DNA from 4 places in the Paenibacillus sp. FSL H7-0735 genome. Region 3 is predicted to be linked to each of the others. Evidence: predicted binding sites of a transcription regulator. Region 3 holds the regulator's gene; each other region holds the start of a gene.
What was found. The regulator Rex, encoded in region 3, represses fermentation and respiration genes when NADH is low (regulators of the CRP and FNR family bind a similar motif). The targets are predictions, from matches to a motif close to TTGTGAAATATTTCACAA.
Positions count from the first base shown of each region.

Region 1: the regulator Rex is predicted to act here: its motif matches at 950-967, upstream of nadA (quinolinate synthase NadA).
Region 2: the regulator Rex is predicted to act here: its motif matches at 1,051-1,068, upstream of NSS82_RS03925 (flavocytochrome c).
Region 4: the regulator Rex is predicted to act here: its motif matches at 899-916, upstream of NSS82_RS17405 (cytochrome ubiquinol oxidase subunit I).

Region 1 is NZ_JBBOZH010000001.1:128,694-130,902, forward strand. It holds gene ftsH (ATP-dependent zinc metalloprotease FtsH) at 1-778, shown strand, start outside; gene nadA (quinolinate synthase NadA) at 1,038-1,976, shown strand; gene nadB (L-aspartate oxidase) at 2,016-2,209, shown strand, end outside.
Region 2 is NZ_JBBOZH010000001.1:881,823-884,031, forward strand. It holds gene NSS82_RS03925 (flavocytochrome c) at 1-828, opposite strand, end outside; gene NSS82_RS03930 (spermine/spermidine synthase domain-containing protein) at 1,323-2,209, shown strand, end outside.
Region 3 is NZ_JBBOZH010000001.1:4,913,240-4,915,448, forward strand. It holds gene NSS82_RS22345 (amidohydrolase) at 1-641, opposite strand, end outside; gene NSS82_RS22350 (redox-sensing transcriptional repressor Rex) at 628-1,281, opposite strand; gene dinG (ATP-dependent DNA helicase DinG) at 1,412-2,209, opposite strand, start outside.
Region 4 is NZ_JBBOZH010000001.1:3,838,018-3,840,226, forward strand. It holds gene NSS82_RS17400 (hypothetical protein) at 1-515, shown strand, start outside; gene NSS82_RS17405 (cytochrome ubiquinol oxidase subunit I) at 1,081-2,209, shown strand, end outside.

The sequences.
Region 1 (2,209 bases), 4.8 Mb from region 3:
AGCTTATCATGAAGCAGGCCATACTATTGCTGGTTACTTCCTTGAGCACGCCGATATGGTGCATAAAGTTACTATTATCCCACGCGGACGTGCAGGCGGATACGTTATTATGCTTCCGAAGGAAGATCGGATGATCGTTACCAAGCAGGAGCTTTTAGATAAGGTTACTGGATTACTTGGTGGACGTGTTGCCGAAGAATTGTTTATTGGTGAGATCGGTACGGGTGCATACAGTGACTTCCAACAGGCTACGCGCATCGTGCGTGCCATGATTATGGAGTACGGTATGAGCGATAAGCTTGGACCTATGCAGTTCGGATCTTCTCAAGGTCAAGTATTCTTAGGTCGTGATATTGGGCATGAACAGAATTACAGTGACTCCATTGCTTATGAGATTGATCAGGAAATGCAGAACTTTATTACTTCGAGTTACGAACGTTGTAAAGATCTGTTGATCAAACACTCCAAAGAAATGCACTTGATTGCCAATACATTACTTGAGAAAGAAACACTTGAGCTTGATCAGATCACACAACTGATTGAACAAGGATTCCTTTCCGAGGATGGTAAACCAGAGGGTGGCGAAGGTGTTGCCCATGAAGTTGGCGAGCCTGTCATCGACAATATCGGTGATGTGCGAGTTCGCATTCAAGGCAAGCCTGAGGATGAACAGTCCACACTTCCTGACTTATCAAAGGATATCCCGAATAACCCTGATTCTGAGGGTAATGACGGTTCCGGTGATGACAACAAAGGTGGGGGCACTAGCCTTACCTAATTGGGTCCACCATTCATATGATGTAAATTTATCCGGAGAACGTAACTGTTCTCCGGATTTTTTATTTTAATTTTTAAGGGATTCTATGCCTTAAAGCCTGTCCAGTTACATTGACAGGGGCTGGAACGTTGTGTACATTAGTGATTAATATTACTTACTATTTATATCAGCATGTTCATTTTTTCACCATGATGGCGCATGCCATTTGATAACATCATGTCGGCGAAAAGCCGCGAGGATTTAAGGGGGAGAACAATCGGTGGAAGCTCTGGCGCTTGAGCGCAAGCAGGAACAGAATCGAGAACTTCGTATACGTCTTGAACAGCTTAAAAAGGAACGAAACGCAATCATTTTAGCTCATTATTATCAGCGTGATGAAATTCAGGAGGTTGCCGATTTCCGGGGCGACTCTTTTTTACTCGCTCAGAAGGCTGCAGAGACAGATGCGGAAGTTATTGTATTCTGCGGTGTTCATTTCATGGGGGAAAGTGCAAAAATTTTAGCCCCGAACAAAACCGTCCTAATTCCTGATGAACGTGCAGGCTGTCCAATGGCAGATATGGTCAATGTAGACGGTTTACGTAAGCTAAAAGCTCAACATCCAAATGCTAAAGTAGTCACTTATATCAACTCGTCCGCCGAGATTAAAGCAGAAACCGATATTTGTTGTACCTCTGCTAATGCTGTGAAAGTAATCGAATCCCTTGACGCCGAAGAGATTATTTGGGTCCCAGATAAGAATCTTGGTCAATATGTACAAGATCAGACGGGCAAGAAGCTGATTATCTGGGAAGGCTATTGCAACACTCACGACATGTTGACCGTCAAAGATGTAGTAGAGATGAGAGCAAAATATCCAGATGCGGAATTTGTAGTTCATCCAGAGTGCCGTCCTGAAGTAGTGGCCATGGGTGACTATGTAGGCAGCACTACATCAATTCTGGAGTATTGCCGGAAATCGGATCGTAAGCAATTTATCGTTGGAACGGAAGATGGTACCGGATATCAGCTTCGTAAGGATAGTCCAGATAAAGAATTCCATTTTGCTACCAAATTTCTTGTTTGTCCTAATATGAAAGTTAATAATCTAAAAAAACTGGTGAAATGCCTGGAGACGATGAAGCCACAAATCTATGTACCGCCTGCTGTCGCCGACAAAGCCAGAACATCCCTAGAGCGCATGCTACAAGTCCGGTAGCATGCGCTACTCTTTCGTTGAAACAGGTGAAAAGCGGTCATGATTCCACAATATTTGGTTGATTTTGATCTTCGGGATATTCCTACGGTAAAGACAGATTGTATTGTTATTGGTTCAGGGATTGCCGGATTATTCACGGCTATTAAAGCCAGTGAAGATCGGCGTGTCATAATGATCACAAAGAAATCAGTAATGGAAAGTAATACTCGCTATGCACAGGGGGGGATCGCAGC
Region 2 (2,209 bases), 4.0 Mb from region 3:
ACTGCCGATTTGGTTAGTAGTAACGTAGCCTTCCAAGTCAGGTCTTACTTCGGAGATCAAATCCATATTGGCACCGAACCCGCCAGTGGTTACAACGACAGCATCTGCCGTAATTGTTTTTTCCTCTGTTTGGTTAAAGAGGACTTTAACGCCATTAACCTTGCCGTCTTTTTCGGTAATTTCTTTGACATCAGCATTCACGAAAAGTGGAATTTCTTTCTCTTGTACGTTTTTCACTAAACCTTTGACAAGGTATTGACCCACAGCAGAGCCATCTTCAGGACGGTGTGTACGTTTTTCGTTCATGCCGCCTGTAATGGTGATATTGTTCAAGCGGATTCCTATGGAATCCAGCCAATCGATCGCACTCGCGGAATTATCAACGAAGAAACGAAGCATTTCTTTGTCGTTAGTGTCATGGCCACCTTTTAATGACTCTTCATAAAATAAATCATTGCTGTCTTCAATGTTTTGTTCTTTTTGAAATTTCGTTTCAGAAGCGTTCATTCCCGAAGAGGATTTGGTTGTGTTCCCGCCGGCAACCGGCATTTTTTCCAAAATAACAGGGTTCATGCCTTTCTCTTTGGCCTCAAGCGCTGCGGACATTCCCGCACCACCCGCACCGACAATGATGATATCATATTTATCTTTTAATTGATCGAATGGTGTGTAGCTTGCTTCAGATGCCCCGGAGACGGCTTCAACTTCTTTTTTCTCGTTGTTATTACTCTTGCTCTCGTTCACCTTGTCGTTTCCATTACCGCAACCTGCGGTAACGAGCATGACAGAGAGGACGAGACTCAGAGCACCAGCTGCTTTCTTTTTCATTGTTAACCCTCCACTTTTATATTTCTCTATTAAGATGTACTTAAGATGTACCAAAAGAACCCGACAAAAAAGAAAGGAAGTATCAGAGGGAGTTGGAAGTGGAGAAGCGCGCGCGTCGCTGTTATTCTCCTAACTTCAAATCTTCTACGGTTACGTCCACAGTTTCCATCGTTATTCTCTTTAGTTCATCTTCTTATTAAGTATACCATCAATCATGACTATTAGTGAAAGTTTTCACAAATTATACAAGTCGTCTATTCTAACATAGGGTAACGAAATATTGAGCAGATTAGGCGCGATATAGGCCATAAACCTTGTAATTAGAAGATTTTGGCGTAAGATTTTCTTACTGTAGGAGCGGAACTGTCACGGATTAGTAAAGTGGTTTTTGTTCTTCTGGATTTTTAAATGGTAAAATGAGAGTATTGCCTACTAGTCAATCCGGAAAGACTAACATGAGACATAGAAACAAATTCTAATTAATAGGTGAGAATATGGAATTTAATAATGTAATAAAAGAAAAGGTAAAAGAAGATAACTATAAAGTGTTTGCTTTACTAAGCCGCTATTTGAATAATACCCCCGACTTTATTAACAAAGAAGAAATTGAAGAAATCGTAAACTGTGGTGTATCTTATGAATACGCTTTTGGTTTAATGCTGGCTGCTGCTTTTGGGATGGATACGGTTGATAATGTTGATGATAAGGAATTGTTTAACCAATATTTTAGCAATATGCTTCATAAGCTTGATGCAAATGAATATTATGACAATCCATATTATAAAAATATCAAGATTCCTACTATAAAGATTAATAATAGTGAATTAAAATATGAAAAATATAAACCTTTTGAAGGTTTTGTTTGCAATGATATCATCCGGACAGAAGAGGGAAGACAAATTCCTCAGGTTGGTTTTTTTCAAAATGAATTCATGTTCCCGGCCGTCTTGGAGAATGATAGAATCTGGATGACCATCACGCCAAATGAAATAGAAACAATGAAAGAAGCTGTAGATAAAGCGTTTGGGAATGTTCTTACGTTTGGGCTTGGGCTTGGCTATTATGCTTATATGGTTTCTGAAAAAGATAATGTTGAAAGCATAACGGTTGTTGAAAAAAATCAAGATGTCATTGATCTATTTAATAAATATGTACTGCCACAATTCAGTAATGCTCACAAGATCAGGCTTATCCAAGCAGATGCTTTCGAATATGCAGAACAACATATGTCTAAGGAGAAATATGATTTTGCATTTACGGATTTATGGCATGATGTTTCTGATGGAATGGATATGTATTTAAAAATGAAAAAGTTTGAAAAGGAAAGCCCGGATACTGTATTTATGTACTGGATAGAACAATCTATTTTATGTTATTTGTA
Region 3 (2,209 bases):
TGCGTATGCATCGGTAAATCCAGATCATGCGCTGCCTGCACGAACTTAACCAGGAAGTCCGGAGGGCAAGTATAAGGGGCGTGCGGCGAGATCATAGTAGTAATTCTACCGTCAGCCTTTCCATGCCAGTTACGGGCAAAAGAAATCGCTTCCGCAAGCTTGTGATTCTGTACATCCTCTGGACATAACCCGATCACACCACGCATCAATACGGAACGGATACCTGATAACTCAGCTACCTCAGCTACTCGGTCCATGTGATCATACATATCGAGGAAGGTCGTAGTTCCACCCTTCAGCATTTCCAATACAGATAAGGAGGTTCCCCAGTATACATCATCACCGGTGAACTTTTCCTCCATCGGCCACATCTTCTCCTGAAGCCACACTTGTAGCGCTAAATCATCTCCATATCCACGCAGCAAAGACATCGCCGCATGACCATGTGTGTTTACAAGTCCAGGCATGAACAGCAGACGGCTGCCATCAACCACTTGCACTCCAGCTTCCATCTGAGGCTCTTCTTTTCCTATGTAAGTGATTAAATCATCTTCAATAGTCATATATCCACTCAGAACCGGCTCATCCGTTCCCGGAGTCAGAAAATACCCGCCCTTAATTATCGTTTTATTGTTGTTCATGTTCGCTTTCTTCCTTTCCATCCCGCAAGTAATAAGCAAGACTTTGCAGATCAGTTGTAAAATCAGCTGCATGCACCCGGATATTCGGTGGTGTCTTCAGAATCACAGGGGCAAAGTTCAAAATTGCTTCAATCCCAGAAGAAATGAGAATATCTGCTACATTTTGAGCTTCTGAATCAGGTACGGTAATAATGGCAATGCGAATACCTTGCTCACGAATCGTGCTGCCTAGTTCATCCATCGGTTGCACAGTAAGGGAGTTGATCTTACGTCCAACCTTAGGAGCGTACGAATCAAATATAGCCGTGATTTTCATAGTATCTTTGAGATATGCATTGTAATTAGACAAGGCATGTCCGAGATTACCTGCCCCTACTAAAGCTACATTAAGCTGTTGATCCAGCTTCAGAATATGACGGATTTTCTCAATAAGATACGTTACATCATAGCCGATACCTTTTCTGCCGAAGTCACCAAAATACGCTAAATCCTTACGAATCTGTGCGGGATTAAGATCAAGCTTTTGTCCAAGTTCCTGAGAGGAAACTGTTAATATTTCGCGATTCTGGAGATCATTCAAAAAACGCAAATACACAGGTAGTCTGCGAACAACGGCTTCTGATATTTTATCCGATTTCATATTTTTCCTCCTAAAAATAGTAATGTTCTTGTGAAAATCCATATTCTAACGTATACCTCTCCTTATTAAGGGCGGTACTGTAACTTACCGCCCTTAAGGATAAGGAGGAGCTAAACTGAAGACGAGCATTTTAAGAAGCGCCGCCATCCTCTAGCCATTCCGCTATGCGGGGGACCATTTGATCAGTCAGCATATGCTCCATTTTGGGACCAGGCAATGAATAAAGGAAATACTTCCCGTAATGAGATTCAATAACCCTTGTATCATAAACAATAACTATTCCGCGATCCTGCGCCGTGCGAACCAGTCTTCCGAATCCCTGCTTAAAACGAATAACCGCTTGAGGAACAGACAATTTCATGAATGGATTCTTCTTCTGAGCCTGCAATAACTCCGACTTCGCTTCCGCCAACGGGTGATTCGGCGGTTGAAACGGAAGTCTCACGATGGCCAGGCAAGTCAGTGCTTCACCTGGAATATCTACACCTTCCCAGAAGCTGCTCGTCCCCAGCAGAACGGATGCTGCACTGTCCTGAAAGCGGCGGATCAGCTTGCTCCGGCTGCCACCTTCCACGCCTTGACCAAGCACCGTAATCTCTTGTGAGGCCAAAGCCTCTTTAAGCGGATCATATACCTGACGCAGCATTTTATAAGAAGTAAACAGAACCAGCATCCGCCCACGTGTTGTTTTGGCAGCTTCTGCTAACGACTGTACGAGTGTATCGACAAATCGAGCATCGCCCACACTGCCCTTCACACTAGGAAAATCACGCGGTATAACTAGCAGCGCCTGCTCGCGATACTTAAAGGGAGATGGAAGGAGTGAGGTCATTAGACGTCCCTCTTCCGCAGCTTCGTTAAGTCCGAGATTATCAATCATAAACTGAAAAGATTTATCTACAGACAGCGTCGCCGAGGTAAGCACGAT
Region 4 (2,209 bases), 1.1 Mb from region 3:
TCAAAGGGTCCTCTCAGGCAACTTCCACCTGGATGGAGGGGCATCGAGAGCTGTGGGATGGCAAGAATGGTCATTTAAAAGCTGTAGCTGGAATTACGGTTGAGCATTTAGGCAGCATGGAGTGGAAGGACGATGATACGGGTCATTATGGTCCAACTGGACAAATAAGTACAGAATATACGTATGCAGGCAATGAAATGATGGCAGCCATTTGGCTGAAGGCTATTGAAAAGACAGATAGCACACGTACTGTATTATTGCGTGGACATAACAAGTTTGAGTTTGGAGAGAGTCAGCCCTTATTTGAAGCAGGGATACCGGTGATTGGATTCATTCCAATGCCCGACTATCTGCTCGTGGATAGTGACAACAGAGAGATGGACAAATTTGATGCAAAGCTAATGCATACGCAAATTGTATCGTTGCTGAAAGCGGTCAAGCTAGTGGACGGAACGGAGACGACTAAACTCGGGAAGTCAGATGGGTATTCTTTTTTCTACGGTCGTACTAAATGATGGTGGCAGTTCAAGATTTGTCATGACGAAGATGAAATTAGCTTGAATTCAAAAACACTGATGATTTAAGTCAGTGTTTTTTTGTTGCAAAAAGGGGGTATATTACGGCTTAAAATGAGAAAATTTCGTTTTTTTGTTAGCATCGAAGTAGGAGGAAACTTGTGACATCACATATACGCTAATCAATCAATAGCTCCTTCGGGTGCTTTTTGTGTTATTCACTGAGTTGTTAGAAAGATTTGTCCCTTTCTTGAACGTTTAGGGATTAAGAGATGTCGATGATTGAAATACTTAAAATTTAAGATAAGATAACTTTAATTATTAGGCCACGTTATTAATTTGACTGCTCAGTAACAGGTAAATCAGGTTCGCCAACTCTTGCTTTGTGAAATATTTCTCTTTTTACATAGCAAAGAACGAGGAATGTCATACTAAAAAGAACAGGAAACGATGTCGCTGAGCCTTGCTAAACCTGATATTGAATGCAGCCTACAGTTAGCGGGCCTAATCATAAGTATCAACTTAAGACGAAAAATGAACAGAGTTTTGAAGGGAGCAGTAAAGAATGGCAATTGATACGGTGCTATGGAGCAGGCTAGTGACAGGCTTGACTCTCGGGTTCCACGTTATTTTTGCGACGATTGGCGTCGGTATACCGCTAATGATCGCTATAGCAGAGTTCATCGGGATCCGGAAGAAAGACCCCCATTATACACTTATGGCAAAGAGGTGGTCTCGAGGATTTGTCATTTCTGTGGCGGTTGGTGTTGTGACCGGTACAGCGATTTCACTACAGCTGGCCCTGGTATGGCCGAATTTTATGAAACTGGCTGGGAATGTCATTGCACTTCCGTTATTCATGGAGGTGTTCGCGTTCTTTTTCGAGGCTATCTTCCTGGGCATTTATTTGTATACGTGGGATCGGTTCAAAAATCCATATACCCATTGGCTGCTGACGATACCGATTGTCGCCGGGGCAGGCATGTCTGCCGTTTTTATTACGACGGTGAACGGATTCATGAACCAGCCTGAAGGCTTTGTCATGGAAGCAGGCCAATTCACAGCGATTAACCCGGTGCAAGCGATGCTGAATACGGCGACGTTCTCCAAAGTGTTCCATGTATTAAGCTCGGCCTATTTAACAGGAGCTGCCTTGTTAGCCGGGATTGCAGCCTTCGCGATGCTGAGAAAAGGTGTGTCCGCATACCACAAAAAATCTTTAAATCTCATGATGGCGGTCGTTTTACTATTCGGTTTGCTGAACACGTTAGCCGGTGATGTGTCCGCCAAGTTTTTGGCCGAGCATCAACCAGAGAAGCTTGCAGCGGCAGAGTGGCATTTTGAGACGAGTAGCAGGGTGGATTTGGTTCTATTGGGATGGCTGAATACAGAGCATGAAGTTCTAGGGGCTCTTCATCTTCCGAAGCTGCTCAGCTTCCTGGCCTTTGGAAACTTTAATGCAGAGGTGACGGGGCTCGAGGAATTCCCCAAGGAAGAATGGCCACCACTTCTCGTTCATTATCTGTTTGATTTAATGGTCGGAATCGGATTTACTTTGCTCGCGATTTCGTTCCTATATTTTCTGTTTGTGTTCTGGAAAAAGCGTAATGAGCTTAACAAGTGGATGCTTCGCATCATCGCACTGAGCGCCCCCCTCGCTTTTCTGGCTGTTGAGCTGGGCTGGTTTTATGCAG